Regions from separate parts of the Duganella sp. AC917 genome, predicted to be linked through region 3. Evidence: predicted binding sites of a transcription regulator. Region 3 holds the regulator's gene; each other region holds the start of a gene.

Region 1 (10,293 bases), 3.7 Mb from region 3:
GATGGCGCCAATCCGACCTACCTGTATGGGTACGGCGGTTTCAACGTGTCGCTGACGCCGGCGTTTTCGGTGGCCAACCTGGCGTGGCTGGAGATGGGCGGCGTCTATGTCATGGCCAATTTGCGCGGCGGTGGCGAATACGGCGAATCGTGGCACGAAGCGGGCACCAAGCTGCAAAAGCAGAATGTGTTCGACGACTTCATCGGCGCCGCCGAATGGCTGATCGCGCACAAGGTCACCTCGCCGGCCAAGCTGGCCATCGGCGGCGGCAGCAACGGCGGCCTGCTGGTCGGCGCGGCGATGACGCAGCGGCCGGAATTGTTCGCGGCCGCGATCCCGCAGGTGGGCGTGCTCGATATGCTGCGCTTCCATAAATTCACCATCGGCTGGGCGTGGACTTCGGACTACGGCTCGTCCGACAACGCCGAAGAGTTCAAGGCGCTGGTCAAGTACTCGCCGCTGCACAACCTGAAAAAAGGCACCTGCTATCCGGCGACGATGATCACCACGGCCGACCATGACGACCGCGTAGTGCCGGCGCACAGCTTCAAGTTCGCCGCCACCGCGCAGGCCGACCAGGCGGGCGCCGCGCCCATTTTGATCCGTATCGACACCAAGGCCGGCCACGGCGCCGGCAAGCCGACCACCAAGCAGATCGAGGAGGTGGCCGATCGCTGGGGCTTCCTGAGCCGCGCGCTGCACATGGACGGCGCGACGCCGACCGTGCAAACCACCGCGTCGCCGGCTCCGGCGGCGGCGGCACACAAGGCGGCGGGTCCGCAATGAGGGCCGCGCCAGCCGCCGGGCCGCTGCTGCTCGCTCTCCTGATGTTGGGCGCGGCGCCGGTGGCGCCGGTGCTGGCGCAATCGAACAACGCCGCTGCCGCGCAGGCATCCGCCAAATCCTTGGCGGATGCCACGCGCGGCCTGCAGGCGCAACCCGGCTTCATCGACGTCTGGCGTGACAATGCCAAGGGCAGGGTGCTGCTGTCGGTGGTGTCGCTGGAGCAGCCGTTCCTGTTACTGAGTTCCCTGCCATACGCACTGGGCTCGAACGACGTCGGTCTCGATCGCGGCCAGCCCGGCGACATGCGCATGGTCCATTTCGAAAAGCACGGGGCCAAGCTGTTCCTCGTGCAGGACAATACCGCCTACATCGCGGCCTCGGCGGACAAGGACGAACGGGCCGCCGTCAAGGAGTCGTTCGCCAACGCCGTGCTGTGGTCGGGCGACATCCTGGCCAGCGAAAGCGGCGCACACCTGGTCGACTTTTCCAGCTTCCTGCTGGCCGACCGCCATGGCATCGCCACGCGGCTGGCGGCCGCCAAACAAGGCGCCTATCAGGTCGACCCTGCGCGCAGCGCGGTGCTGGCCGAACAGGCCAAGGCATTCCCGGACAATGTGGAACTTGAAGCGCTGCTGACCTTTGCCGGACCGGGACAGGCCGACTACGTGCGACAAGTCGCCGCCGACCCGGCCAGCCTGTCGATGCGCCAGCGTATCAGCATGGTGCGCCTGCCGCGTATCGACGACCAGACGGGATGGCGGCCGCGCACCTATCATCCGTTCTCCGGCGGCTTCGACGTCAACTACTTCGACTTCGCCACGCCGCTCGCCAGCAGCATCGACGTGCACTGGCAGGTGCGGCACCGGCTCGAAAAGACCGATCCATCGGCGGCGGTCAGCACCGTCAAAAAGCCGATCGTGTACTACGTCGACCGGGGCGCGCCGGAACCGGTGCGCAGCGCGCTGCTGCAAGGTGCCTCTTGGTGGGCCAGCGCTTTCGAAAAGGCCGGCTTCAAGGACGCCTACCGTGTCGAGCTGCTGCCGGAAGGCGTCGACGCCATGGACATCCGCTACAACGTGATCCACTGGGTGCACCGCGCCACGCGTGGCTGGTCGTACGGGAGCGCGCTGGCCGATCCACGCACCGGCGAGATCATTCGCGGCGCTGTCACCCTTGGATCGCAGCGCGTGCGGCAGGACATCCTGATCGCCGAAAGCCTGCTTGCGCCGTACGGCAAAAACGCACCGGCGGACAAGCACAAGCTGGCCGAGGAAATGGCATTGGCGCGCCTGCGCCAGTTGTCGGCGCACGAAGTCGGCCACACGCTCGGTTTCGCGCACAACTTCGCCGCCAGCCGCACTGGCAATGGCAACGGCTCGGTGATGGATTATCCGCATCCGATTTTGAAGCTCAACGCGCAGGGGGAGGTCGATCTGGCCGATGCCTATGGCGTTGGTGTCGGTCCGTGGGACGACTACATCGTTAAATACATCTACGGCGATTTGGGCGCTGGCGCGCAGGAGCAGGCGGCACTGGCCAGGCTGCGCGCCGACGCCAGGGCTGCAGGAATGGTGTATTCCAGCGACCAGGACGACCGCACGCCGGGCGCCAGCCACCCGGACGGGCTGCTGTGGGACTTCGGCCCGGACTCGATCAAGACCTGGGACCAGCTGGGCGACGTGCGCCGGCGCGCGCTGCAAACCTTCTCGGCGGACGTTTTGCCGGACGCGCGCCAGATCGGCGAGCTTGAAGCGCGCCTGGTGCCGGTGTATCTGCTGCAGCGCTACCAGGGCGAAGCGGTGGCGCGCCTGATTGGCGGCGGCGATTTCGATTACACCACCAGCGGCGACGTCAAAGCCGGCAATGGCAAGGCCGGTGTCAGGATCACGCCGGCGGCGGTGCAGCGCCAGGCGCTGAACCGGCTGGCGGACAGTCTGCGGGCCGAGTATCTGGCGCTACCCGCCAGCGTGCTCGATGTCCTCACACCGCCGGCGATGGGACATGAGCGCGGCCGCGAATACTTCGCCACCCGCATGGGGTCCGTGTTCGATGCCTTCTCGATCGCCGAGGCGGGCGCCGCGCAATCGGCCGGTTTCCTGCTCGACCCGGAACGCATGAATCGCCTCGCGTGGCAGCATGCGCGCGACGGCCAGCAGCCCGGCGTGCAGGACGTGCTCTCGCTGCTGCTTCAAAAGACGTGGAAGCGCGAGCCGGTGCCCGCATCGGTGGTTGGCGGCGAGGCGGTCCAGTTGGCGGCAAATTGGGTGCTGGTCGACGGCGTGCTCAATCTGCTGGATGGCGGCAAGCTGCATCCGAACGTCGCGGCCGAGGTGAGGCAATCGGCGCGTGAGTTTGCGCAGTGGCTGCAAATAAATCCGGGCATGGGTGTGACGGCGACCAGTCGCAAGGAGGCCGCCGAATTGATCACCGCTTACCTGAAGGACCCGCGCAGTGTCAAATTGCGCTCTCCGCCGCCGGTTCCACCGGGAGCACCTATCTGAGGCGCGACGACATCGAAACCGCGCGCGCACCAAAATGATGCCATTTTGCGGTGCGCACGCTCTTAGTGCGCACATCGACCTCAAAACAAAATACAGTTAAATCATAGACTTAAAATTTGCACCAATCTGGAACAAATATTGCTTATAAGCGTATTGGTTTTCAACGCGTGCATTATTTTGGGGAGTGATTTTGATGGGTTTACATAAAGACGGCGCCGATGCATTGTTCATTTTGCTAGGCGCCATCATGATTTTGGCGATGCACGCCGGCTTCGCGTTCCTCGAGCTGGGCACCGTGCGCAAGAAGAACCAAGTCAATGCGCTGGTCAAGATTCTGGTGGACTTCGCGGTATCGACCATCGCCTACTTCTTCGTCGGCTACAGTATCGCCTATGGCGTCAATTTCTTCTCCTCGGCCGATGTGCTGGCGGCCAAAAACGGCTATGAGCTGGTCAAGTTCTTCTTCCTGCTGACGTTCGCGGCGGCCATCCCGGCCATCATCTCGGGCGGCATCGCCGAGCGGGCGCGCTTCCATCCGCAACTGATCGCCACCGCGCTGCTGGTCGGCTTTGTGTATCCGTTCTTCGAGGGGATAGTCTGGAATCGCCGTTTCGGGATTCAGGAGTGGCTGCTGCAGGCGTTCGGCGCCGAGTTCCACGACTTCGCCGGCTCGGTGGTGGTGCACGCGGTGGGCGGCTGGATCGCGCTGCCGGCGGTGCTCTTACTTGGCGCGCGGCGCGGGCGCTATATGAAAAACGGTGCCATTGCCGCGCACCCGCCATCGTCGATTCCGTTCCTGGCACTGGGCGCGTGGATATTGACGGTGGGCTGGTTCGGCTTCAACGTCATGAGCGCGCAATCGCTCGACAAGATGAATGGCTTGGTGGCGGTCAACTCGTTGATGGCGATGGTCGGCGGCACGCTGGTTGCGCTGCTGCTGGGTAAAAACGATCCGGGCTTCGCTTACAACGGGCCTTTGGCGGGGCTGGTGGCGGTATGCGCGGGATCGGATCTGATGCATCCGATGGGCGCGCTGGTCACCGGTGGCATCGCCGGCGCCATTTTTGTGTGGATGTTCACGCTGGCGCAGAACAAGTGGAAGATCGACGATGTGCTGGGCGTCTGGCCGTTGCATGGCCTGTGCGGCGCCTGGGGCGGAATCGCGGCCGGCATCTTCGGATTGAAAGCGCTCGGCGGCATGGGCGGGGTATCGTTTGCCGCGCAGCTGGCCGGGACGGTGCTGGGCGTGGCGATCGCGTTGGCTGGCGGCTTCGCCATCTACGGGGTGTTGAAGGCGACGATGGGCCTGCGCCTCGACCCCGAAGACGAGTTCCAGGGCGCCGATCTTGCCATTCACCGCATCAGCTCCACGCCGGAGCGGGAATCCAACTGGTAACGGCCTTACACCGCTAGCCCGCCCGGGTCAGCGGTGTATCACCACCAGCAGCGCCTTCGCCTCGGTCTTGCCGACGTTGCGTATCGTGTGCTGCTGGTCGCCCGGGTAGCGCGCCGTGCCGCCCAGCTTCACCTTCTTCTTGGTATTCCCCACTTCCACCTCGACCGATCCATGCAGCAGCGTGACATGCTCCTGCGCCCCCGGATCGTGTCCCTGCGACGCCAGCTCGCCACCGGGCGACAAGGTTAGCTCATACCATTCATACTTACCTGCCAGCTCCATCGGCCCGAGGATGCGCAGCACGTAGCCGGCGTGGTTGCCGGGCAGGGTGGGGGTTTCGTGGGCGTCCAGCACGCGAATGGTTTCGGCTTCCTTCTCCGCCGTCGCCAGCAGTTCGCCGATCTGCACCCCCAGCGCGTTCGATAGCCGCCAGGTGATCGCGATGGTCGGATTGGCCTTCTCGCGTTCGATCTGCGACAGCATCGATTTGGAGACCCCGGCAATGCGCGACAGGTCTTCCAGCGTGAGGCCGCGCGCAAGGCGCAAGCGTTGCAGCGCTGCGCCGACCTCGGGTGGTGCGTTCGTCGAAACAGGTGTTTTCATTGTTTTATTCGGCGGATGGGCTAAATTCTAAGTAAATCTGTCGGAAAAACGCGGTCAGAACCGCATGCTTCCGTCTTGCGCAGTTCACTGGTTCTCTGTAAGATTCGATATATTGAATTTGAGTTCGACATAACGGATTTCTCATAACGCAGTGAAAATCTGCTGAAATCGTACCACATACAAGGACCATCATGAGCGACCAAGCAAAAAGCACCTTCTTCAGCGGCCTGCAGCAAAACCTGGATCAATTGCGCGATCAGGGCCTGTACAAGCCGGAACGCGTGCTCGCTTCGCGCCAGGGGTCCGAAGTGGTCGCGCAGGATGGCAGTACGCTGATCAATATGTGCGCCAACAACTACCTCGGCCTATCCGGCGAGGAGTGGGTGGCCAAGGCGTCGATCGACGCCACCGAAAAATACGGCTACGGCCTGTCGTCGGTGCGTTTCATCTGCGGCACCCAGACGGTGCACAAGCAGCTGGAGCAGGCCATCTCCAAATTCCTCGGCACCGAGGACACGATCCTGTACGCGGCCGCCTTCGACGCCAACGGCGGCGTGTTCGAGCCGCTGTTCGACGAGAACGACGCCATTATCTCCGATGCGCTGAACCACGCCTCCATCATCGACGGCATCCGCCTGTGCAAGGCCGCGCGCTTCCGCTACGCCCACAACGACATGGCCGACCTGGAAGCGCAGCTGCAAGCCGCCGCCGGCAAACGCCATAAAGTCATCGTCACCGACGGCGTGTTCTCGATGGACGGCACCATCGCCCAGCTGGACAAGATCTGCGACCTGGCCGACAAATACGGCGCGCTGGTGATGATCGACGAATGCCACGCCTCCGGCTTCATGGGCGCGACCGGTCGCGGCACCCACGAGCACCACAACGTCATGGGCCGTGTAGACATCATCACCGGCACGCTGGGCAAGGCCCTCGGCGGCGCCATGGGCGGCTTTACCTCGGCGCGCAAGGAAGTGATCGATATGCTGCGCCAGAAGTCCCGTCCCTACCTGTTCTCCAACACGCTGGCGCCATCGATCGCCGGCGCTTCGCTGGCGGTGCTGGAGCGTCTGTCGACATCGACCGAACTGCGCGACCGCCTGCACGAAAACACCGCCTACTTCCGCAAAGAGATCGAGCGGATCGGCTTCACCATCAAGCCGGGTACGCACCCGGTGGTTCCTGTCATGTTGTTCGATGCGCCCGTCGCGCAGAAATTCGCGGCACGAATGTATGAGCTGGGCGTTCTGCTCAGCGGCTTCTTCTACCCGGTGGTCCCGATGGGCCAGGCGCGCGTGCGTGTCCAACTGTCTGCCGCGCATACCCGCGAACAGCTCGACACCGTGCTCAAAGCATTCGAACAGGCGGGCACCGAGCTTGGCCTGCTTAAAAAATAAAACAGTCAGGAATCAAAATGGAACAACAACGCATCCTCGTCATCGGCGCCAACGGCCAAATCGGCAGTGAACTGGTGGAGGCGCTGGCCGCCAAACACGGCGCGCAAAACGTCATCGCCAGCGACATCAGCCCGACCAATCTGTATCACGCGGCGCGCTACACGCCGCTCAATGTGCTGGACAAGGACGCGCTGTCCGCATTGGTGACGGAGCAGGGGATCACGCAGGTCTATCAATTGGCGGCGATGCTGTCGGCCACCGGCGAAGCGGCGCCGCTCAAGGCCTGGACACTGAACATGGATGGGTTGCTGAATATTCTGGAAGTGGCGCGCGAGCGCGGCATCATCGGCAAGCCACTGAAGGTGTTTTGGCCGTCGTCGATCGCCGCCTTCGGCCCGAACACGCCCGCCGTGAATACGCCGCAAACCACGGTGATGGACCCGACCACGATCTACGGCATCAGCAAACTGGCTGGCGAGCGTTTGTGCGAGTACTACTTCATCAAGTACGGCGTCGATGTGCGCAGCATCCGCTACCCTGGCATCATCAGCTACAAATCGCCACCGGGCGGCGGCACCACCGATTACGCGATCGCCATCTTCCATTCGGCACTGCGCGGCGAGCGCTATGAGTGCTTCCTCGGCCCGCAGACCACGCTGCCGATGATCTACATGCCCGATGCGATCCGCGCCACCATCGAATTGATGGAAGCGCCGGCCGATCAGGTGAAGGTGCGCTCGGCTTACAACGTTGCAGGTGTGTCTTTCAATCCCGAACAGCTGGCCGCCGCCATCACGCGCGCCGTGCCGGACTTCAAGATCGCCTACAAGCCCGATAGCCGCCAGGCCATCGCCGACACATGGCCGCAAAGCCTGGACGACGCCACAGCGACGGCCGATTGGGGCTGGAAGGCCCGTATCGGTATCGAGGAAATGGTGACCGACATGCTGGCCAACGTCGATGTCCGCCTGAATAAAGCGGCGTAACGCGCTGCGCACGATAACACTATAAATAGAGAGACAACTGATGGACATGAGCGTATTCGATTTGTTCAAGATCGGCATCGGGCCGTCGAGTTCCCACACGGTGGGACCGATGGTGGCGGCCCGCCGTTTTCTGCTCGATTGCGCTCCGCTCGACGATGTCACCGCGGTGAGCGCCGAGCTGTATGGCTCGCTGGCGCTCACCGGCATCGGCCACGCGACCGACAAGGCGGTGATCCTCGGCCTGATGGGCGAGACGCCGCAGGACGTGGTGCCGACCCGTGTCGACGCCCAGTTGTCCGAAGCCGAAGCGGCCGGTGAACTCAAGCTGCTGGGCACCCACGCGGTGCCGTTCAAGCGCGGCAAAAATCTGTTCTTCCACATGGCCGAGTCGCTGGCCGAACACCCGAACGGCATGCGCTTCACGCTGACCCGCGCCGACGGTACCACCGTCAGCAAAGTCTATTATTCGGTCGGTGGTGGTTTCATCAAGGAAGAGGGCGAGGCGCCGCAAATGCCCGCATCGGCCGACGACACGTCGCCCGCTCCAGCAATCCCTTACCCTTTCGACACCATGGATCAGTTGCTGGCCCACGGTGAAACGAGCGGACTGACGATCCCGCAGATGCTGCGCGCGAACGAACGCGTGAAGCGCAGCGAGGATGAACTCAACGCCGGCATCGACAAGATCTGGCAGGTCATGCGCGACTGCATCACCCATGGCCTGGAAACGGCTGGCAAACTGCCGGGCGGCTTGAACGTCAAGCGGCGCGCGGCCAACTTGTGGACGCAATCGCAGTCCAGCGCCAGCCAGGCGAACCAGTTACCGCACGACGCGCTGCATCAGGTCAGTCTGTACGCGATGGCCGTCAACGAGGAAAACGCGGCAGGTGGCCGCGTGGTCACGGCGCCGACCAACGGCGCTGCCGGCATCATCCCCGCAGTGCTGCGCTACTATGCGGAGGACTGCAAGCCGAGCGACCCGGTCACCGGTATCCGCGACTTCATGCTGACGGCTGCGGCCATCGGCATGCTGTGCAAGCGTAACGCGTCGATCTCCGGTGCGGAAATCGGTTGCCAGGGCGAGGTGGGCGTGGCCTGCGCGATGGCGGCCGCCGGGCTGGTGGCGGCGCTGGGCGGCTCGAACAACCAGATCGAGAACGCGGCCGAAATCGGCATCGAGCATCATCTCGGCATGACGTGCGATCCGATCGGCGGTTTGGTGCAGATTCCATGCATCGAGCGTAATGGCATGGGCGCGGTGAAGGCGATTACGGCGGCGTCGCTGGCGTTGAAGGGCGACGGCACCCATTTTGTCAGCCTCGATGAAGTGATCGAAACGATGCGCCAGACCGGCGCCGACATGCAGGCCAAGTACAAGGAAACCTCGCTGGGCGGCCTGGCGATCCACGTCATCACCGTCAACCACGCGGCCTGCTGACGCGGGAAGTTACGCCACCACTTCCAGCATCAGCTGCCGGAACGCCTGCTCCGGCACTGGCTTGCTGAAATAATATCCCTGCATCTCGTTGCAGTCCTGCTGCTGGAGGAACTCCAGCTGCTCGGCGGTCTCCACGCCTTCCGCGATCGTCTTCAGTCCCAGGCTGCGAGCCATGTTGATGATGGCGCTGACGATCGCCTTGTCCTCGGCGTCGGTACTGATATCGCGCACGAACGACTTGTCGATCTTTAGTTTGTACACCTTGAACTTCTTCAAGTGACTGAGCGACGAATAGCCGGTGCCGAAATCGTCGATCGACATTCGTACCCCGCGCTCGTGCAGGTTGTTCATCATGGCGATCGCGCCTTGCGGGTCGTTCAGCGCCACCCCTTCGGTCAGCTCCAGTTCCAGATACTCGGGCGGCAAACCTTCCTCCTGCAGTATTTGCGTGATCAGTTCCGGCAGATCGGTATTGCGGAACTGCGTGGCGGACAAGTTGACCGCCATGACCAGCGGCGGCAGGCCGTCATCCAGCCAGGCGCGCGCCTGGCGCACCGCCTGGCGCAGCACCCACGCGCCGATCGGCAGTATCAAGCCGCTTTCCTCCGCGGCAGGAATGAATTCCGCAGGCGATACCACGCCAAGTTCCGGTGTCGACCAGCGCAGCAGCGCCTCCGCGCCGATGATGCGCTGGTCCGGCAGCGACACCTGCGGCTGATACACCACCTGCATCTGGTCCCGTTCCAGCGCATAGCGCAGCGCGTTGACCAATTGCAGATGACGCGCCGCGCGCTGCTGCATGGCGGCGGTGAAGAAGCGGAAATCGTGGCGCCCCGCTTGTTTGACCTGATACATGGCGGCGTCGGCACGTTGCAGCAGCGTTTCCATGTCGATGCCGTCGGCCGGATAGAGGGCGATGCCGATCGAGGCCGTCACCTTCAGGTCGTGGGTGCCGACGCGGAAGGGCTGGGCGATCAGATCCATCAGCTTGCGCGCCACTTCGGCGGCATCCTTGGACTCCGCCTTCTGCAACACGAAAATGAATTCGTCGCCGCCCAGGCGCGCCACGATGTCCTCCTCGCGCAGGCCCTGGCGTAGGCGTTTGGCCAGTTCGCACAGCAGGCCGTCGCCGACGCTGTGGCCGAGCGAGTCGTTGATGTCCTTGAAGTGGTCCAGATCGAGCATC
Region 2 (10,293 bases), 3.8 Mb from region 3:
CGGCTATGTGACCGAGGCGCTCGACAGCGTGGCCGGCCAGAGTGCGCCGCCGGATCAGGTGGTGGTGGTCGACGACGGCTCGCGCGACGATACTGCGCGCGTGGTGCGCGACTGGATCGCCGCCCATCCGGCGTGCGACACGCGGCTGGTCGAACAGGCCAACGGCGGCATTCCGGTGGCCCGCAACGCCGGCATCCGCGCCGGCAGCGGCGACTGGATCGCGCTGCTCGATGCCGACGACGTCTGGGAACCGGACCATTTGGCGGCCCTTCACACGGCGCTGGCGGCAGCGCCCGACGCGGTGGCAGCCTACGGCGCCGGCCGGCTGCTGGTCGACGGCGAAGTGCAGCCGCGCCTGTATGACGATTTCTGGGACAACCCCTCGCGCCACCACGGCCGCGCGATCGACGGCTCGGACTGTTTGAGGATCGATGGCGGCGCGTTGGCCCGTCTGATCCACGGCAACTTCATCAAGCCGTCGAGCCTGTGCTTTTCGCGGGCGGCGGCACTGGCCGTTGGCTTGTTCGACGAAGGATTGCGGGTCAGCGAGGACCGCGAATTCCTGATCCGTTTGCTGCTGAGTGGCGACTTCGTCTACACGCCGACGCCGATCACGCGTTACCGATGGCACGACGACAACGCCTCGAGCCACAAAAACAGCCGCCGCAACATGGAATATGCGCTGCGCGCGCTGCACCGCATCAATGACAGCAGCAGTGCTTTCGATCCGTCACAACGTAACGCCTTTCGTCATGAAACCCGGGTCGCCATCCGCGACTACCTCTACACCTGCGCGCGCGACGGGTGGCATGCCTACACCGACGGACTTCGGCTGGTCGGCACGCTGTATGGCGCACCGCGGGCGGCTTTCGGCTTCAATCCAAAACACTTGGCACGCTCGCTGTGGCCGGTGGCCTGAACCGGGAATTTCCGCGCGGCTTGTTCCCTGAAAGCGTTTTCGTATATACTCCAAATGCAAATACGCAATACCGCTGGAATTCGGACTATGCTTCATTGCAATCAGCGCACGCGCGGCACGACAAATGCGCTGCACTGCAGCATGGGCGTTGGCTGAAACCGGATGTGTTAGTGAGCAACATGGTTTAATGCCGTTTGTAAATTTGTGTCACACCGAAACCGCCGAAGCGGTTCGTCAATATCTACACGCCTGCGTGCTGGACGGGTTCCCCTTCTACGCCGCCGGCTGGCGCCTGGTCAGCGCACCGTACAGCAGCCTGTTTGCTGCGCGGGATATCAATCTCAGGCACGTCGTCCGCTGTTTTTGCGGGCGATGCGTTAAAAATTCCCAATGGAAATTGCACGCACGATAGCTATCAGCTTGAAAGCTGATTAAACCGAACACGGCTATTATGTCGCCCGTTGCAATATGTTAAATCAGTCGAACGCGGATTTCACGTTTGACGCGGAATATGGGAAGTATCGATGACCAATAGCCCGGTAGCCATCCGACCACCTTGTGCCACCCCGGAGTACTATGGCCCCGCCATCGTGCCCGACGTCCTGGCCAAACTGCCACCCAACTGGAAAACCTCCGGACCGCTGACCTCATTCGGCATCCATCTGGCCAACACCGACGCGGGACGCCGCTCCGCCGCCATGCTGGTCAACAAAATGTACCGCTGGCGCGGCTATGGCGACCAGCACGCAGTCGAAGCGCACCCGCACCACGTGACCCTGACGGCGGTCGAACCCGAACAACTGCTGGGCACGGTGACCTTGCGCACCGACTCGGCCAACGGCATGCTGGCCGACGCCACCTTCAAGGAAGTGATCGACACCTACCGCCGCGCCGGGGCCAGGGTCTGCGAGGTGACCAAACTGGCCATCGATCCGCTGGCCCACCCCAAGCTGGCGCTGGCCACGCTGGTGCACATCATCTACCTGTATGCGTACAAGATTTATGCCTGCACCGACATGTTCATCGAGGTCAATCCGCGCCATAAGCGCTTCTACGAGGAAATGCTGGGGTTCGAGCCGGCGGCCGAGATGAGGAATAACGAGCGCGTCAACGCGCCGGCGCACCTGCTGCGCATCAGCCTGGATTTCATGGGCGCGCAGATCGCCAGGATGGGCGGCACCGCTGCGGCCGCCAGCAGCGACGCGCGACGCTCGCTGTACCCGTATTTTTTCTGCCGCAACGCCGAGGCCGGCATTCTGTCGCTGGTGAACTCGCTGTCCGAGCCGCCCGCTGAGAGCGCTTACGGGCGGCGCTGGGCCGCTTGAGTGTGGCCGCAGCGCTGCTGACGATGGCTTAGAGCTGCTTGAGCAGCGCCCGCGCGTCGTCGACCTCGGGGAAGCGCGGGTCGCGCGCCAACAGCTCCTCCAGCATTTTTTTGGCCCCCGGCTTGTCGCCTGCGCGCGACAGGCCGTGTGCCAGATGGTAGTTGACGACGCTGGACGGCGCCAACGTGGCCGCCTTGCGCAGCAGCGGCAGCCCGCGCACGGTGTCGCCGCGCTCGACCAGCAGCCAGCCGGCGGTGTCGAGGACGGCCGGATTTTCCGGCGCCAGCGCCAGCGCCTGCTCGGCGGTGGGCAAGGCGCGCGTGTCGTTGAGCTGCTGGTAGACGTACGCCAGGTTGTTCGACGCTTCCGCCAGCACGGCGGAGCTCGGCGCCTCCGGCTTGCCGCGCGCGGCCAGCACGGCCTCCAGTTGCGCGGCCGCCTGCGCATAGCGCCCGCCGGCAATGGTCAGCTGCGCCAGATACATCCGCAGGGGCACCGTTCCCGGCGCCGCCGGCGCTTCCTTGATCCAGCGCGCCAGGCGCTGCTCCACCTCTGCGCCCTTGCCCGCCAGCGACAGCGTGTAGGCCAGCTTGATCTTGATCGCCGCGTCCGGCGCCAGCGTCAGCGCCCGCTCGAAGGCGGCGATGGCCGGCGCCAGCTTTTTCTGTTTGACCAGCAGATCGGCCTCGAGCAGCAGCCCGGCCGGCGACTTGGGCCGCAGGCGCTGGATGTCGCGCGCCAGCGTGAACGCCAACGGCATGTCGTCGGCGCGCTGCGCCAGGCCGGCCAGCGCGAGTTTGGCTTCCACGTAGTCGGGCTCGATCTGCAGTGCTTTTTTCAACGACGCCATGGCGTCGTCGGCCTTGCCGGCCTGCGCCTGCGCACCAGCCAGCAGGTAGCGCGCCCGCGCCGACTGCGGCGCGAGCTTGATGCTTTGGCTGTACGTCTCGACCGCGTCGACCGGTTTGCCGGAGACCAGTTGGGCCTGGCCAAGGACATCGAGCGCGTCGATATTGCCCGGGTGGGCGGCGCTGGTCTTGCGCGCCAGGGTCAGGCCGCGCTCGTACTGGCGCCGGTTCAGGTGGTCGGTCGCCAGGCGCAGGGCCGGATAGACGGCGTCGGGATTGGCGGCCACCGATTTTTCCAGCCAGGACGTGGCCTCGGCCGCATCGCCGCGCGTGGCCGCCAGCGCCGACAGCGCGGTCATCGCGTCCATATTCTTTTTATCCTGCTCGAGGAAGGCGACCAGGCGCGCGCGCGCCGCGTCCGGTTTGCCTTCCTCGGTGTCGAGCACCGCCAGGGCGGCCACCGGCACATAGTAGCCCGGCCGCTGCCGTTGCGACCGCTCAAAACTGGCACGGGCCGCGACCGGGTCGCGTTTGCCCATCTGGGCCGAGCCGATCAGATAGGTGACGTCGGCGTTGTCGGGATGGGCCTGCGCCAGCTTCCGCGCGGCATCCAGCGCCACGTCGTAGCGCTTGAGGCCGAGCGCGGTGCGGACCAGCGCCAGGCCGGCGGGCAGGTAGCCGGCGTCGAGCGCGCTGGCGCGCTCGAACTCGGCCATGGCACGTTGCTGGTCTCCGGCGCCGAGCAAGCTCAAGCCGAGCGAGGTGCGCAACGCCGCCTTGTCCGGCGCCAGCGCGTTGGCGCGCTCGTAATAGGTGCCGGCCTTGGCGAAGTCGTTGCTCTGCATGGCCGCTTCCGCCGCCAGCGCCAGCACATAGGCGTCCGGCGCGGGATCTTTCAACGCCGGCGCCAGCGCCACCATCGCGTCTTGCGGGCGCTTGGCCTGCAACAAGGTCGATACCAGCAGCTTGCGCGCGCCCAGATTGTCCGGGTCGTGCTCGAGGTATTTGGCAAGATGCAGCTCGGCCTGGGCGATCGCCCCCAGCTTGAACTGGACCGCGCCGGCCAGCAGCAGCGCCGGCATGTGGTCCGGCGCCACCTTCAACACTTGCTGCAGCGGTTCGAGCGCGGCAGCCGCATCGCCCCGCTTGTAGGCCAGCAGTGCCTGCGTGTAGGGCAGCAGCAAGCTGCCTTTGGCCACTTTCTTGTACTGCTCCAGTTCGCGCGCGGCCTCGTCGAACTTGTTCGCGTCGATGTACAGATAGGTCTTTTGCAGGTGGACGTCGGCATCGGCGGGATCGATCCGCTGGGCGCTGTCGTACGACCGTTCCGCATCCTCGACGCGGCCCTGCACGCGTTCGAGACTGCCCTTGACCTTCCACGCGTCCATGTCGCGCGGGTTGTCGGCCACGGCTTGCGCGGCGTAGCGGTCCGCCCCCTCCATGTCGCGCGCTAGCGCTGCCGCCTGGGCCAGGCCGGTCGTGGCGCCGGCGTCCTTGGGCCGGGCCCGCAACGCGGCCTCGAACCGCTGGCGCGCCGCCGGCAGCTGGCCCAGACCCAGATGGGCCCGCCCCTGGTAGATCAGCAGGTCGGGGCCGGGCGCGTCGGCCGTTGCCGTCTCCTTCAGCACGTCGGCATATTTTCCTTGTCGCAGCAGCGCCTCGGCGAGCACCGGCATCGCCTTTTGCGCGGCCAGTCCCAGGCTGAGCGCCTTGCGCACCTCTTTTTCGGCCGACACCGGGTCGCCCGCATCGTTGTAAGCGCCGGCCAGCAGCAGGCGCGCTTCGGCGTTGCCGGCGTTTAGCTGCAGCGCGTTTTTCAGCTGGATGATGGCGCCGTTGTGGTCGCGCTTTTGTTGCATCTGGCGCGCTTCGGCGATCAGCTCGTCCGCGCTGGGTTGCCGGGCGCAGCCGGCAAACGCGGCAAGCAGCACGCAGGCGCCGGCGACTGCGCCGGTTCGACGGTTTTTCCGGGCCAAGATAGACATACGCACTTCCCTCGCGAATTCGATGTAAAAAAGATAGCATCGAGACTATACCGCTGAACTCGCGTGGAAAGTTAAAATAAATGCATCAAACGTGGTGGAAATGGTCACAGTCGGGGCGGACCACGATTGTGTGAACCGGTTTGTCGCGGCGCATATATTGTCCAGTTCGCTAGATTGGCATATGATGATCAATATTATAACGAATGCCCCGGAGAGCGGCCTGTGCCGCCAACTATGGCGGGCGTCCACTACAGGAGGAGCACATGACTTCGTCCCAAAACGACGGCAACGCCGCCGTGCTGTCCCAGGGTATGGCCGACATTTCGGACGAGGTGCCCAGCAATGCGGTGGAACTGCTGATCGACGAAAAAGTGTTCGGCTTGCGTATGGTGGACACGCCCGAAGGCCGCAACAAGGCCAGCGTCCTGATCAACAAAATGTACACGTGGCGCGGGTACGGCACGCACACGCTGTCGGACGACCCCAACCGCGTGACGCTGACGTCCACCCACAAGGGCGAGGTGGTCGGCACGCTCACGCTGGGACTCGATTCGCCGATGGGCATCCTGGCCGACCAGATCTTCAAGGACGAAATCGACGCCTTCCGCGCACGCGGTTCCAAGGTGTGCGAACTGACCAAGCTGGCCTTCGATCCGACCGTGCAATCGCAAGCGCTGATGGCGTCGTTGTTCAACCTCGGCATCATGTACGGCCGCGACGTACACGGCTGCTCCGATTTGTTCATCGAAGTGAATCCGCGCCACCGCCGCTTCTACCAGCAAATGCTCGGCTTCAAGCAACTGGGCGAACCGAAAAGCAATCCCCGCGTGGACGCGCCGGCTTGTTTGCTATGGGTGAGCTTCGCCTACATGAGCGAACAGACCGAACTCTGGGGCGGCAAGGGCAAGGAGGCCACACCAGGCGAGCGCTCGCTGTATCCATTGTTTTTCTCGCCGCGTGAGGAAGCTGGTATCGTCAATCGTCTGCGCGACATCAACTAAGGTCGAGAAAAGTGTCGATTTTCTTTACAGTTTTGATTTCCGTCAAACGCTCTGTGCATGCAACTCATTGATTTCAAACAAGGTATTTGTGAACTAAAGTACTGGCCCGAATCATGCTTATCTGACACTAGACCGGATCTCACGGTTACGTGCAACAACGAGGCAATTCAATCAGGGGAGCATCAATGAAAAACTTAAACTTTAGCAAAAGCCTGTCGCTGCTCGCTGCGGGCATCGCGCTGACACTTGGCATGGCGTCGGCCCAGGCATCGCCGGAATTCAGTATCAATCCGGCGGCCTTGGGGCTCAACGGCCCGGTCGGACCGATCAAGGCCGATTCCTTGAACGGCGTGTCGTCGCAACTGCTGCATACGATCGGCAACACCCACGAGGCGGTTGGCTACATCAGCTACAGCGGCTTTGGGTACAACGGCGCCAACCTCGGTGCGAACATCACCGGGCTGAACTTCAACTACGGCATCTATCTGGAGTTCTCGCTGAAAGACGTCACCACGTCCGGCGTCATCAACCAGGCCAACAGCATCAACACGCTGACGGAACTGAACTTTACGATGTACGCCGATCCGGGCAACACCAACGTCTTCCATCAGGCTACGCTCGGCAGCGAATACTCGATCGACGGCAAGGTGGGCGACATCCCGCTCGCCTCGGGCTCGCTGGTGACTGGCATCTCGTCGTTCAACTCGCTGCTCGGCGCCGCGCTGAACGGCAACACCACGTTCAACCTGACGCCACAGGGCGCGCTGTTCTTCGTCGATCCAATGCCGTTCTATGATTTGATGTTCAACGCCTTCAACAACACCACCCAGGCTCCGGTGTTCGGACCGAACGGTCTGGTCGCCATCAACTCGAACGGTATCAGCGACTTCAACCGGGTTCCGGAACCAGGTTCGCTGGCACTGCTGGGCTTGGCGCTGCTTGGCGTGCACGTCGTCAACCGCCGTCGTCAGGCGTGATGTACCCGGCGGTGGCGCCTGGCGCGCCGCCGCATTAACCAGGCGGCCCGGTCCGCCGCATCCCTTGGAGCCCAGCCCCTCAGATGAGTGTCAACAACCAAGTGATCGAATGCCTGCTGGAGGCGGCCCGCTGGGCGGCCTCTGCGGACAACATGCAACCCTGGCGCTTCCGCTGGGACGGCGCGACGTTGCGCCTTTTTTTCGTGGAGCATGACAACGAGGGCACGTTTGGCATCGACAGTCCCGCCACCTTGCTGGCCTTCGGCGGCGTCATCGAGAATGTGACGCGGATGGCCGAGGCCACCGGCTGCCAGCTGTACCAGGCCGCCCTGTTCCCTCCGGACGACGACAAGGATTGCGTGTTCCGCTGTCGCATCGACGCCGCCGTGCCGAGCACCGCACCCGCCGACTGGCGCGCCCACCCGCTATTCCAGCGCCACACCAACCGCCTGCCGTATGCGGACCAGCCTCTTCCAGATGAAATTGTCGCGAACATGGCCGCGCTGGCGCAGGGCGAGGCGCGCTGCCGCTTGCTGGTCGATCCGCCGTCGATTCAGCGCTGGGCCGGCCTTGTGCGCGAGGGATCGTCCTTGCGCTTCCGCAACCGGCTTGCGCATATTGCGCTCGACGCCAGCCTCAGGATGACCGAGGCCGAGGCGGCGCGCGGCGACGGCCTCGATGTCGCCACCTTTTTCCTGCCGCCCGGCGCCAAGTCGATGCTGTCCTATACGCGCAGCTGGCCACGCATGGCCATGCTCAACCGTATTGGCATTTACAAGGTATTCGCCTCGATCGAGGCCGACCTGGTGCGCAAGGGCCCGGGACTGCTGCTGGTCACCGGCGCCGATGGTCGCCAGGGCGCGCTCGACGCCGGCCAACTGCTGATGCGGGCGTGGACCCGGCTCAACGCGGCCGGCTTGGCGGTACAACCCTATTATGTGGTGCCCGACCAGATTTTCCGGCTGAAGGATGGCACCGTCCCGGACAATGTACGCGCCGAGGCCATGGCGCTGGAAAGCGCGACCCGGGCCGAGCTCGCGCCGGGAGTGACGCTGTATATGGTGTTGCGTGTGGGATATCCGAAGAAACCGGCGGTGCGCTCGCGACGGCTGGGGCTCGCCGAGGTGTCGGTGGTCAGCGGCTAGCGACCGACGCCCTGCCGCAGCACGCTGGCTTGCGTCCCGGCTGGGGTTGCTCTAGCCCGGTTGCTTGGCGCCGGACGCCAGCAGTCCCGGGTTGCCGAGTTCGATTTCCTGGCCTTGTCGCCCCGGCACCCTGCCGGGCGACAGCGCGCCATGCGCCGCTACGGCTGGAAGCCCGGCAGGCGTGACGGCCAGCGCCGCCAACACCGGACCGATGGCGCTGGCATGCAGAATCGAATCGACCCCCACCTGACGGATCGCGTTGGCCGGCATGTCGGGACACAGCGCGTCGGCAGGCTCCTGCGCGATCGCCGTACCGCCTGCGGCCTTGATTGCGCGCAGTCCTTCGGTGCCGTCGTCCAGGAAACCCGACAACACCGTGCCGACCACCCGTTCGCCGAATTCGGTGGCCGCTGTCGTAAACAGGGGATTGATTGCGGGCGCCATCAGATTGGGATTGGCGCTGTCGGTCAATTTGACGCGCACCTTGCCATGGTCGTTGACGATGGTGAGATTGCGCCCCGGCGCGGCGACCAGAATGACGCCGGCATCGGCATATTGACCGTCGATGGCGTACGATACCGGCAGACGGCAGCGTTTAGCCAGGACTTCGAGGAGTTCATTGCCTTGGTGGCCGACGTGCATGACGATGAGCATGGGCGCGGCAAAATCCGAAGGCAGCTCCGCGCATATCGCCTCCAGTGCCGGAATACCCCCTGCGGAGGCGCCGACCACCACTACCCGTTCCATCATCGTTCTCCTTGGCCAGCGGTTGACGGCACAAAAAGCGCTCGGAAATTGCCGTAACTCAATGAAATTATACCAAAAAGTCGTTCAAATGGCCTAAGTCATCAGTGTGGGTGGGAACGGGGTTTTTTTCTGTACGCTGTCCCTCTTATGCTGGCGAAGAGCCGGCGGTTTGCGCCCGCCGCGCCAGATTCATCGCCAAGCGCAACTGAAAACGCGGCGCGCCCAGATCCCAGGGCGTAAAACGCGGCAGCTGGTACAGGTCGCAGACGCGGCCACCCCAGGCGGTCGAGACAGCGCCCTCGAAACCCAGTTCGCGCACAATGCCGACATGTTCGGCGTGATAATCGACATTTGGCTTGCCGTTCGGATAGGCGAACAGCGGCACCGGCGCCCCGACCAGCGTCTCCAGCCGCTGCTTGCCGGCCGCGATCTCGTCGCCGGCCAAGCGCGCAGGAACCGCAGTCAGGATCGGATGATTGACGGTGTGCGCGCCGATGCCCATGCCGGCCGCGTGCAGTTGGCGCACCTGCCCGCCGGTCATCATCAGATCCCGGGCCAAGGCGTAGTCCGCCTCGCCGGCCAGGCGCTCGACCATGGCCAGCCGCTGCTCCATTGGCAGGTACTTAAGGTGGCCGATCAGGGTGCCGATGGCGCCCCGCCGCGCTGCGATGCCGTCCAGCGATAGCTGTCCCAGTCCCGCCGTGCGGGCGTCGAACAGCGCCCCGGGCGCCTTGCGCACCAGCTCGATCACCGTATCGTTCCACATGCGGCCGCCGTCGAGAAAGCCGGTGGCGACGAAGAACGTCGCCGGCAGGCCGAATCGCTGCAGGATGGGCAGCGCTTCCACCGCGTTGTCGGCGTAGCCATCGTCGAAGGTGATGCAGGCCGCGCGCGGCGGCAATTGGCCGGCCCGCATCAGGCGCACGGCGTCCTCCAGCGCAAGCACATTGAACGACGACTTGAGCAAGGCCAGCTGTGCACCGAACGCCGCGCGGTCTATCTCGCCCGGGAACAAGGGATCGGGCGCGGCCAGCACCCGGTGATAAATCATGATGCTCAGGCCACGCCGGCCGCCGGGCGACAGCAGGCGCAACAACGGCCTCGTCGGCCAGACGCTGCGCGCGGACGGCGGCGACTGCACGGCGATGTCGACGCTCGCGCTCATGTGTGCGCCACGCCGGCGTCTACGTCGGCGTTCCGTTCCGCAGGCTGCGCCGCCGCCCGGCGCTGTGGAGTGGCCTGGCGCGCCACCAGTATCCGGGTCGCCACCATGGCGGTCATGATCAGGTAGGGCACGTCGAAATAAGCCAGGCTGAGGAACGCCCCGCCGACGGCAAAACCCACCA
Region 3 (10,293 bases):
CGTATCGCCCGCGAACTGGTCGACGACATCATCATCGTCGACACCGACGCCATCAGCGCGGCCATCAAGGACGTGTTCACCGACACCCGCAGCATCCTGGAACCGGCCGGCGCGCTGGCCATCGCAGGCGCCAAGGCCTACATCGAGCGCGCGGCAATGACCAAGGACCCAATCAAGAACGAGACGCTGATCACCATTGCCTGCGGCGCCAATATGAATTTCGACCGCCTGCGCTTTGTTGCCGAGCGCGCCGAACTGGGCGAGGCGCGCGAGGCGGTGTTTGCCGTCACCCTGCCCGAGCAGCGCGGCAGCTTCAAGCGCTTCTGCTCGCTGGTGGGGCCGCGCAATGTCACCGAGTTCAACTACCGTATCAGCGACAAGGACGAGGCGCACGTGTTCGTCGGCGTGCAGATCGCCGACCGTGGCGAGTCGGGCGCGCTGGCGCGCAAGTTCGAGGAGCATGATTTCAAGACCTTGGACCTGACCCACGACGAATTGGCCAAGGCCCACATCCGCCACCTGGTCGGCGGCAAGAGCGGACTGGCCAAGGACGAGCTGCTGTACCGCTTCGAGTTCCCGGAACGCCCGGGCGCGCTGATGCGCTTCCTCGACAGCATGGCGCCGAACTGGAACATTTCGCTGTGCCATTACCGCAGCCAGGGCGGCGACGTCGGCCGCATCCTGATCGGCCTGCAGGTGCCGTCCGAGGAGATGGGCGCGTTCGCGCAGTTCCTTACCACGCTCGGCTACCGCTACTGGGACGAGAGCGCCAATCCGGTGTACAAGCTGTTCCTGGGCTAGCAAGGCCTGGCGGGCTTGGAACGCGCGGGGTGAAATTAGGCTACCATTTCACCTTTACCGTTTCAAAGCCCGCCATGACCAACTCCGTCGACCTGTCCCCGCTGGGAAAAACCTCCGCCTACCGCACCGATTACGCGCCGGAGCTGCTGTTCCCGATCCCGCGCCAGGGCAAGCGCGACGAGCTGGGCCTGGCCGGCACGCTGCCGTTCTTCGGCGTCGATATCTGGAACGCCTACGAAATCTCGTGGCTGAACCAGCGCGGCAAGCCGCAGGTGGCGATCGCCCGCGTGACCTTTCCGGCCGATTCGCCCAACATCATCGAGTCGAAATCGTTCAAGCTCTACCTCAATTCGTTCAACCAGACCCGCCTGGAAAACGTGGTGGCGCTCAAGTCGCTGCTGCAACAGGACCTGACCGAGGCCGCCGGCGCCAACGTCCACATCACTATCACCCAGCCGGAGGAATTCGGCATGATCTCGATGGGCGAACTCGACGGGCTGCTGCTGGACCGCCTCGATATCGAGGTCGACAACTACAGCCCGTCGCCAGCAATACTGAAGGCCGCGCACGACGAGGAGCCGGTCGAGGAAAAACTGGTGTCGCACCTGCTCAAGTCGAACTGCCTGGTCACCGGCCAGCCCGACTGGGCCAGCGTGCAGATCCACTACGCCGGCCCGCAAATCGACCAGGAAAGTTTATTGAAATATCTGATCGGTTTCCGGGAGCACAACGAATTCCACGAGCAATGCGTCGAACGCATCTTCGTCGACATCCTGCGCGAATGCGCGCCGCAGCAACTGGCGGTGTACGCGCGCTACACCCGTCGCGGCGGTCTCGACATCAATCCGTGGCGCAGCAATTTCAGCACGGCACAGAAACCGCCCAACCTGCGCGGCGCACGTCAATAGCCAAAATCAGGCGTATGATGTGCTCAATGATGTGAACAATGATGCGTCTTTTGTAAGAAATGAGCGCATCGGCGTAAAAACGCGAAAAATCGGAAAACCCCGGCGGTTTGCAGCGAAAAACCGGCGTTTTCGTAGTTTATAACGCATAAATAGCAAATGCTTTCTGTGGTGCATATTTAATAACACCCGTGGCAGCCCAGCGCGCCGGCTGCCTGACGTCAAAGCAACGCCGGCGCGAGCGAATTCATGTTGCACGGCGCACAAACAAGCCTATAATTCGGCGGCACGCCTTGTGCGTCGTAACATTCTTATCGTCTTATGAATAACCTGAGCAAAATACTCTCCCTCGACAATGTGCTGCTTGATCTGGAAGTCTCCAGCAAGAAGCGGGCATTCGAGCAAGCCGGCCTGATCTTCGAAAACAATTGCGGCATCGCCCGCTCCACCGTCTCGGACAACCTGTTCGCGCGCGAGCGCCTCGGTTCCACCGGGCTCGGTCATGGCGTAGCCGTGCCGCACGGCCGCATCAAGGGCATGAAGAGCCTCAAATCGCCGCTGGCCGCGTTCGTCCGCCTGGCCGAGCCGATTCCGTTCGAGTCGCCCGACGGCAAGCCGGTCAACCTGCTGTTCTTCCTGTTGATTCCGGACCACGTCACCCAGCAGCACCTCGAAATCCTGTCGGAAATCGCCGAGATGTTCTCGGACGACGCCTTCCGCACCGCGCTGAGCACCGACCCGGACCCGAAATCGGTGCACTCGCGCATCATCAACTGGATGCCGAGCCTGCAGGCGGCAGGCTGACAAGCCGGCTCCGAAGTGGCTTGCAAGCATGAGGTGCTGGACAATAGGTTAAACTAGGGACGTAGCTCCACCTTAGTCCAACCTTGAGATAAAGACGACCCATGCTGCAAACGCCGCTGACGATACAAAGGCTTTACGACGACAATCGCGAGAGTTTGCAGCTCGGCTGGTTTGCCGGCTTTCCCGGCGGCGAGCGCCTGATCTCCGGCGACGTCGCCTCCGCCGCCGATCAGGTCGGCCACTTGAACACCATCCACCCGGGCCGCATCCAGGTTTTCGGGCACCAGGAAATCAATTACTACCAGCGCCTGAAGGCACTTACGCGCGCCCACGTCATCGGCGAGCTGATCGCTGGTGGCCCGCCGGCGCTGATCATCGCGCAGGGCCTGGAAACGCCGCCCGACATCCTCGCCATCTGCGACGAAAAAAACATCCCGCTGTTCTCCACTCCGTTACCTGCCGCACAGGTGATCGACTTCCTGCGCGTGTATCTTTCCAAGAAGCTGGCGCAACGCATCATCATGCACGGCGTCTTCATGGACGTGCTGGGCGTGGGCGTGCTGATCACCGGCGACTCCGGCCTCGGCAAGAGCGAGCTCGGCCTGGAACTGATTTCGCGCTCGCACGGGCTGGTGGCCGACGACGCGGTCGAGTTTTCGCGCATCGCGCCGAACATGATCGAGGGCCGCTGCCCGGCCTTGCTGCAGAATCTGCTGGAAGTGCGCGGGCTGGGCTTGCTGGACATCAAGGCGATCTTCGGCGAGACGGCGGTGCGCCGCAAGATGCGCCTGAAACTGATCGTGCATCTGGTGCGCCGTGGCGCGGCCGAGGAGGAAGTGGAGCGCTTGCCGTTCCAGTTCCCGACCGAGGACGTGCTGGGCCTGCCGATCCGCAAGGTCGTCATTCCCGTCGCGGCCGGCCGCAACATCGCGGTGCTGCTGGAGGCCGCGGTACGCAACACGATACTGCAATTGCGCGGCATCGACACATTACAGGAGTTCATGGAGCGCCAACGGCAAGCCATGAGCGGAGATTAAATTCATGCGCATCGTCCTCATCACCGGCATCTCCGGCTCCGGCAAATCGGTGGCCCTGAATGTGCTGGAAGACACCGGTCACTACTGCGTCGACAACCTGCCGCCGGCGTTGCTGTCGAACCTGGTCTCGACCCTGGCCGAGGAAGGCTTGCAGGCGCTGGCGGTGGCGGTCGACGCCCGCAGCGCCGAATCGCTGGCCTCGCTGCCGGCCGACGTCAAGCGCCTGCGCGAAGAGGGACACGACGTCAAGGTCATGTTCCTGACGGCAAACACGCACTCGCTGGTGGCGCGCTTCTCGGAGACGCGCCGCAGCCATCCGCTGTCGCACGAGCTGCGCCCGGGCCAGAATCCGGCCGCGCGCCGCACCTTGATCGAATGCATCATGGAAGAGCGCGAGCGGCTGTCGGCCATCGAGCAGTTGGGCCATGTGGTGGACACGTCCGAACTGAGCGCCAACAAGCTGCGTGCCTGGGTCAAGGATCTGGTCGCCAGCGAGGGTGCGCCGCTGACCTTGTTCTTCGAATCGTTCGCCTTCAAGCTGGGCGTACCGATGGACGCCGACTTTGTGTTCGATGTGCGGGCGCTGCCGAATCCTTATTATGATTTGACGTTGCGTCCGCTGACCGGGCGCGACACGCCGGTGATCGATTTCCTCGATGCCCAGCCGAGCGCCATCGAGATGCTGGGCGACATCCGCGCGTTTGTGGAAAAGTGGCTGCCGTTCTTCAAGACCGACAACCGGAGTTATCTGACGGTGGCGCTGGGTTGTACCGGCGGCCAGCACCGGTCGGTGTACATGGCGGAGAAACTGGCCGCGTATTTCCATCCGAACGAACGCGTGGTATTGCGCCATCGCGAGCAGTAGCGTCCGGCGAGGACGGTTAAAGGTGTCGCAGCGGGTGGGCATAGTCCGGCCACACCGGTTCGAATAGCCGCTGCACCATTTCCCCCGTCACAGCCTCCAACGACGGCGGATTCCATTTCGGCGCGTTGTCCTTGTCGATGACCAGCGCGCGCACGCCTTCGATGACCTCGCCATGCTCAAACACGCGCCGCACCAGCGCGCGTTCCATGCGCAGGCAGCCGGCCATCTCCAGCGCCGCGCCGCGTGCGATCAACTCGTGCGTCACGCACATCATCAGCGGCGACCGGCTCGCCATCGTGCGCACAGTTTCAAGCGCGAACGGGCTCGCGTCCGACTCCAGCGACGCAACGATCGCCGGCACCGACCCCGCGCCGAAGTGACGGTCGATGGCCGCGCGCTCAGCCTCCAGCTTGCTTGCCCCGGCATCGCCCCTGAACGGCTCGGCGAAGGCCGCGATCGCCTCGACCAGCTCCGCGCCCGGGGTAGCCTCCAGAATCGCGTACAGCACCTCCAGTTCGTCGGACGGCACATAGTGATCGGCCAGTCCCGCATACAGCGCATCGGCGGCGCCGATCGTCACGCCGGTCACGCCCAGATAGCGCCCCAGCCCGCCCGGCGCCCGCGACAGGAAATAGCTGCCGCCCACATCCGGGAACAGGCCGATATTCACCTCGGGCATCGCCATCTTCGTGCGCTCGGTGACGATCCGCACCCGGCTGTCCGGCCCGCTCTGCGCGATGCCCATGCCGCCGCCCATGACCACGCCGTCCATCAGCGCGATGTAGGGTTTGGGATAGCTGTGCACCAGATGATTGAGCGCATACTCCTCGGTGAAGAAATCTTCGATCAGCGCGCTGCCCGCTTGCGGCGTGGCGCGGCCGGCCTCGTAAAAGAAGCGGATGTCGCCGCCGGCGCAGAAGGCCTTTTCGCTGCTGCTGCGGATGACCACGGCTTCGACATCCGAGTCGTCACGCCAAGTCAGCAGCGCCGCCGTGATGGCGCGCAGCATTACCAAAGACAGGGAGTTCAACGCCTTGGGCCGGTCCAGCGTGATAAAGCCGGTGCCGTTGATGATGCTGGTGTGGACCAATTCGCTCATGATGCCGCCGTCGCGTGATAAAAAAGCCATTCTACCGCCGAAACGGGATAAATTATTTTCACCAGATCGCAGCCGGACACAAATCGCGGACACAAAAAAGGGCGCCCTTGCGCCCTTTGTTGGATGGTGCCGGAGGCCGTTGTTATAGGGCGGCGGCAGCGGGTTCGTAGCTATCCGGGAGATGCTTGATCGCATCGTGGCCGTGCTGCTGAACTTTGGATTTGTACTTCATGACCTGACGGTCAAGCTTGTCGACCAGGGTGTCGATGGCGGCGTACAGGTCTTGCGACAGGCTTTCCACGTAGACGGTCTTACCCGACATGCGCAGGTTGATTTCAGCCTTTTGCCGTTTTGATTTCTCTTTAAGGTTATCTACAGTCAGGATGACAGCAATATCAATAACTTGATCGAAGTGACGAGTGACACGTTCCAGTTTGTTCTGCACGTATTCGCGGATGGCCGCGGTCACTTCGAGATGATGTCCACTGATGGTCAGATTCATACACGCTCCTAAAGATAAATGTCGCTTACGGTCAGTGCCGCGCCCATTGCGGCCGGGCGCACAGTGACCAAGTCACTACAAAGACTTGCGGAGACTAACGGGAGGGATTTTCAACGCTTCGCGATATTTGGCAACAGTCCGTCGCGCAATCACCATGCCTTGTTCCCCCAGCATGTCCGCAATCTTACTGTCGGATAAAGGATTTTTAGGGTCTTCAGCTCCTGTCAATTGAACAATGAGTGCCCGTATCGCCGTCGAACTTGCTTCACCGCCCGCTTCGGTGGCGACGTGGCTACCAAAGAAATATTTCAACTCAAACATGCCGTGCGGCGTCAGCATGTACTTTTGAGTCGTTACCCGAGAAATAGTGCTCTCGTGTAAACCCAGTGTATCAGCAATTTCGCGAAGCACAAGGGGGCGCATGGCGACGGCGCCGTGCGAGAAAAAGTTCTTTTGTCTTTCTACTATCGCCTGGGCTACCCGCAGGATGGTGTCAAAGCGCTGGCGCATGTTCTTGATCAGCCACTTGGCCTCCTGCAGCTGGGCCCCCATTGCGCCCTCGCCCTTGCCCTGTTTGAGCAGGTTGGCGTACATGGCGTTGACCCGCAGGCGCGGCATGACGTCGTTATTCAGGCTCACCTGCCAGCCGCTGCGCGACTTCTTGACGATCACGTCCGGCACCACGTAATCGGACACGTCCGAGGCGAACGCCGAACCGGGATGCGGATTGCACAGGCGGATGACGGCTTGCGCCTCGCGCAGATCCTCGTCGTCGCACACGAGCGCCTTCTTCAGCTTGTTGAAATCGCGCTGGGCGAACCACGTCAGATGGTTTTCGACGATGGTCAGCGCCATGCGCCGCGTCACCAGCGCGATGCCGGGCAGGCGCTTGATCTGCAGCGCCAGGCACTCGGAGGCGTTGCGCGCGCCCACGCCCATCGGGTCGAAGCTTTGCAGCATCGACAAGGCCGTGCGCAGTTCGTCGATGTCGACTTCCAGTTCCTCCGGCAGGCGCGCGTGGATTTCTTCGAGCGGCTCCTCCAGGTAGCCGTTCTCGTCGAGCGCGTCGATGATCAGCTCGACCAGCGCGCGGTCGCGCATCTCCAGCACGGTCACGCGCATCTGCTCCATCAGGTGCTCGCGCAGGGTGCAGTGGTTGGCCTCCAGTTGCGGGCGCGCGTCCTCGTCGTCGGGCGCCTTGCTGCGGCCGGCGTCGCTCCAGTCGACATCGGCTTCGCTGCTGGTACTTTCGGTATCGGCGGCCGGGCCGTCGTAGTTGTCGGCGTCGGCCGGGGCCGGCGCGTCCTGCTGGTTCGGCGGGCCTTCGGGCGGCGCCTCGCCGGATGGCGCCTGCTGGCTGATGGCGCCGTCGGACAGCAGCCGCAGCGAGCGGTCGAGCGGATCGTCCAGACGTTCGAGCAAGGGATTATCGGTGAGCAGCTGCTCCAGTTCCTGGTGCAGCTCCAGCGTGGACAGCTGCAGCAGACGGATCGACTGTTGCAGCTGAGGTGTCAGCGCGAGGTGCTGCGACGTGCGCAGTTGCAATGACTGTTTCATGGGGCGCTATTACATTCTGAAATGTTCACCCAGGTACACGCGGCGGACCGACTCGTCGGCGATGATGTCGTCCGGCCGGCCTGAAGCCAGAACCGAGCCCTGGTTGATGATATACGCGCGGTCGCAAATGCCCAGCGTCTCGCGCACATTGTGATCGGTAATGAGGACGCCGATATTGCGCTCCTTGAGGAAGCGCACGATGCGCTGGATCTCAATCACGGCAATCGGGTCGACCCCGGCGAAAGGTTCGTCCAGCAGCACGAAACGCGGGTTGGTGGCCAGCGCGCGGGCGATCTCCACACGGCGGCGCTCGCCGCCGGACAGCGACAGCGCCTGGTTTTCGCGCAGCTTTTCGATTTGCAGATCGGCCAGCAGGGTATTGAGCCGTTCATCAATGGCAGCCTTGGATAAAGGCTTGCCGTCCACTTTCTGGATCTCGAGGACGGCGCGGATATTCTCTTCCACGGTCAGCTTGCGGAACACCGACGCTTCCTGTGGCAGGTACGACAAGCCGAGCGAAGCGCGGCGGTGGATCGGCAGCGAGGAGATGTCGACGCCGCTGATGTCGATGGTGCCGGCGTCCGACGGCACCAGGCCGACGATCATGTAAAAGGACGTGGTCTTGCCGGCGCCGTTGGGGCCGAGCAGGCCGACCACTTCGCCGCACTCGACTTGCAGCGACACGTCATGCACGACCTGGCGCTTGCCGTAGGTCTTTTGCAGGCCGCGTACGATCAGGGTGCTACCGCATGTTGGCTCCATGCTTATTTCCCCGCCGCTGGATTGGTTGCCGGGGCCGCCTTGACGGACGGCTGGATCACCATCGTGCTGCGGCCGGCGCCGGGTTTGCTCTCGCCGCTGGCGGTGTTTTTCACAGCGAAGAATTCGCGGCGGCTGTCGTACGAAATGAACTCGCCGTCGACCTGGCTGGCGGTCTTGCTGCCTTCGAGCTTCTTGATCTCGGCCTTCGAGAACAGTTTGACCAGTTCGGTCTTGCCATCGTATTCGATGCGATCGGCGCGGCCTTCGACCCACTGGTCGCCGGCGCCATCGAGCTTTTGGCGGAACGTCGCCTGCACGCCGGCGCCGCCGGTCAGCACCACGAACTGATAGCCTTCCGGGTCTTCGGTGACGACCGCCTTGGGCGACTTCATCAGCAAGGTGCCGCGCGTCAGCACGACGTTGCCGGTGAAGGTCTTGATCTGCTTGACGTCGTCGGCGTCGAGGTTGTCGAAGGTCACCTGGGTCGGCTTGTTGGAGTCGGCTTTTTCGGCATGGGCCGGGCCGATGGCGGCCAGCAGCAGCGCCGCCGCCGACAGCATCGCCTTCAAATTCAGTTTCTTCATCGTCGTGTCCTTCATATCTCTGTCTAGCTTGTATTAATTAACGAGGCGCCTTGGGCGGTATCGTGATCGTTCCGCGTCCGCCCAGTTGCAGCTGGCGCGTCGCGTTATTGGTTTTCATGCCGGTGCCGCTGGAGGTCGTGCTGCCCAGTTTCATCTCCACCGGCGCCTTGGTTTCCATCCGTTCCTCGTCCGGGAACACCGTCAAGGTGCTGGTCTGCAGACGCATCGCCTCGGCCTTGGGCGAGCCCGGCCGCACCACGTCGACGTTGCCGTTGAGCGTGACGCGCGTGTTGTTCTGGTCGACCCGCGCGGTGTCGGCGTGGATCGTCATCGGCGGCTGCTGGGTCGCCAGGCTGTTCAGGAACGGCTTGTCGATATCGGACGAGTCGTCGACCGGCCGGTGGGTCAGCTTGTCGCCGGAAATGATGTACGCCGGCTTGCCTTCCTTGGTCATGCGCACCAGGCTGAAGCGGTCGATGATGTAATCCGGCTCGTTGAGGAACTGGTCCGCCTGCTGCTCCTGGCCGGACTGGTTGACCACCTGCACCAGCCAAAAGCTGCCGACGGCGACAAACACGCCGATGATCATCGTCAGCGTCAGCTGCCAGCGATGTGCTGTTCTTTTACGCATGATTACACTCCGTCACACCATGAACTGCGCCAGCACGCGCTCGTACGTGCCTTGCGCGTGCAGCAGCAGTTCGCACACTTCGCGCACCGCGCCGCGCCCGCCCTGCGCCACCGTCACGTGATGCGCGCGCTCGATCACTTCCTTGCGCCCGCCCGGCACCGCCACCGCGAAACCGACCCGCGTCAGGATCGGCAGGTCGACGACGTCGTCGCCGATGAAGCCGACCTGTTCTGCCGTCAGCCCGGTTTTTCCCAGCAGCGCGTTGAACGGCGTCAGCTTGTCGTGCCCGCCCTGATGCACAAAGCCGATGCCCAGGTCGGCGGCGCGCCTGGCCACCTGCGGCGACACGCGCGCGCTGATGATGGCCGTTTGCACGCCGGACTCCTGCAGCAGCTTGATGCCCAGGCCGTCATATACGTTAAAGGTCTTCAACGCTTCGCCCTCGGCGCCGTAATGCAGGCTGCCGTCGGTGAGCACGCCGTCGACGTCGAAGATCATCAGTTTGACGCGCGCGGCGCGTTCCACATAAGTCAGCTCGGTCATCAGATTACCTTTGCACGGGTCAGGTCGTGGATGTGCAGCGCGCCGACCAGCTTGCCGTCGGCGTCGGTCACCAGCATCTGATTGATGCGGAATTGCTCCATCACGGCCACGGCGTCGACCGCCAGTTTTTCCGGCGAGATGCTGCGCGGATTCGGATGCATGACGTCGCGGATCACCACCTTCGTGAAGTCCTGGACCTTCTC

What was found. Region 3 encodes sigma-54, which starts transcription at its own class of promoters, with help from an activator protein. Its sites were predicted from a motif close to TGGCANGNAANCTGCTTT; they were not measured.
Region 1: the regulator sigma-54 is predicted to act here: its motif matches at 3,415-3,432, upstream of ACZ0BA_RS09340 (ammonium transporter).
Region 2: the regulator sigma-54 is predicted to act here: its motif matches at 6,181-6,198, upstream of pepA (flocculation-associated PEP-CTERM protein PepA).

Annotation. Positions count from the first base shown of each region.
Region 1 is NZ_OZ409848.1:2,143,374-2,153,666, reverse strand. It holds gene ACZ0BA_RS09350 (prolyl oligopeptidase family serine peptidase) at 1-786, shown strand, start outside; gene ACZ0BA_RS09345 (zinc-dependent metalloprotease) at 783-3,287, shown strand; gene ACZ0BA_RS09340 (ammonium transporter) at 3,481-4,683, shown strand; gene ACZ0BA_RS09335 (helix-turn-helix domain-containing protein) at 4,711-5,286, opposite strand; gene kbl (glycine C-acetyltransferase) at 5,478-6,683, shown strand; gene ACZ0BA_RS09325 (NAD-dependent epimerase/dehydratase family protein) at 6,701-7,669, shown strand; gene ACZ0BA_RS09320 (L-serine ammonia-lyase) at 7,710-9,107, shown strand; gene ACZ0BA_RS09315 (bifunctional diguanylate cyclase/phosphodiesterase) at 9,117-10,293, opposite strand, start outside.
Region 2 is NZ_OZ409848.1:2,010,431-2,020,723, forward strand. It holds gene ACZ0BA_RS08765 (glycosyltransferase family 2 protein) at 1-919, shown strand, start outside; gene ACZ0BA_RS08770 (N-acyl amino acid synthase FeeM domain-containing protein) at 1,444-2,244, shown strand; gene prsT (XrtA/PEP-CTERM system TPR-repeat protein PrsT) at 2,273-5,077, opposite strand; gene ACZ0BA_RS08780 (GNAT family N-acetyltransferase) at 5,341-6,078, shown strand; gene pepA (flocculation-associated PEP-CTERM protein PepA) at 6,264-7,055, shown strand; gene ACZ0BA_RS08790 (nitroreductase family protein) at 7,139-8,200, shown strand; gene ACZ0BA_RS08795 (chemotaxis protein CheB) at 8,252-8,950, opposite strand; gene ACZ0BA_RS08800 (polysaccharide deacetylase family protein) at 9,093-10,112, opposite strand; gene ACZ0BA_RS08805 (putative O-glycosylation ligase, exosortase A system-associated) at 10,109-10,293, opposite strand, start outside.
Region 3 is NZ_OZ409848.1:5,808,215-5,818,507, reverse strand. It holds gene ilvA (threonine ammonia-lyase, biosynthetic) at 1-801, shown strand, start outside; gene queF (NADPH-dependent 7-cyano-7-deazaguanine reductase QueF) at 876-1,709, shown strand; gene ACZ0BA_RS25465 (PTS sugar transporter subunit IIA) at 2,028-2,510, shown strand; gene hprK (HPr(Ser) kinase/phosphatase) at 2,612-3,547, shown strand; gene rapZ (RNase adapter RapZ) at 3,552-4,412, shown strand; gene ACZ0BA_RS25450 (enoyl-CoA hydratase/isomerase family protein) at 4,429-5,511, opposite strand; gene hpf (ribosome hibernation-promoting factor, HPF/YfiA family) at 5,654-6,013, opposite strand; gene ACZ0BA_RS25440 (RNA polymerase factor sigma-54) at 6,089-7,570, opposite strand; gene lptB (LPS export ABC transporter ATP-binding protein) at 7,580-8,332, opposite strand; gene lptA (lipopolysaccharide transport periplasmic protein LptA) at 8,335-8,916, opposite strand; gene lptC (LPS export ABC transporter periplasmic protein LptC) at 8,954-9,547, opposite strand; gene ACZ0BA_RS25420 (KdsC family phosphatase) at 9,560-10,090, opposite strand; gene ACZ0BA_RS25415 (KpsF/GutQ family sugar-phosphate isomerase) at 10,090-10,293, opposite strand, start outside.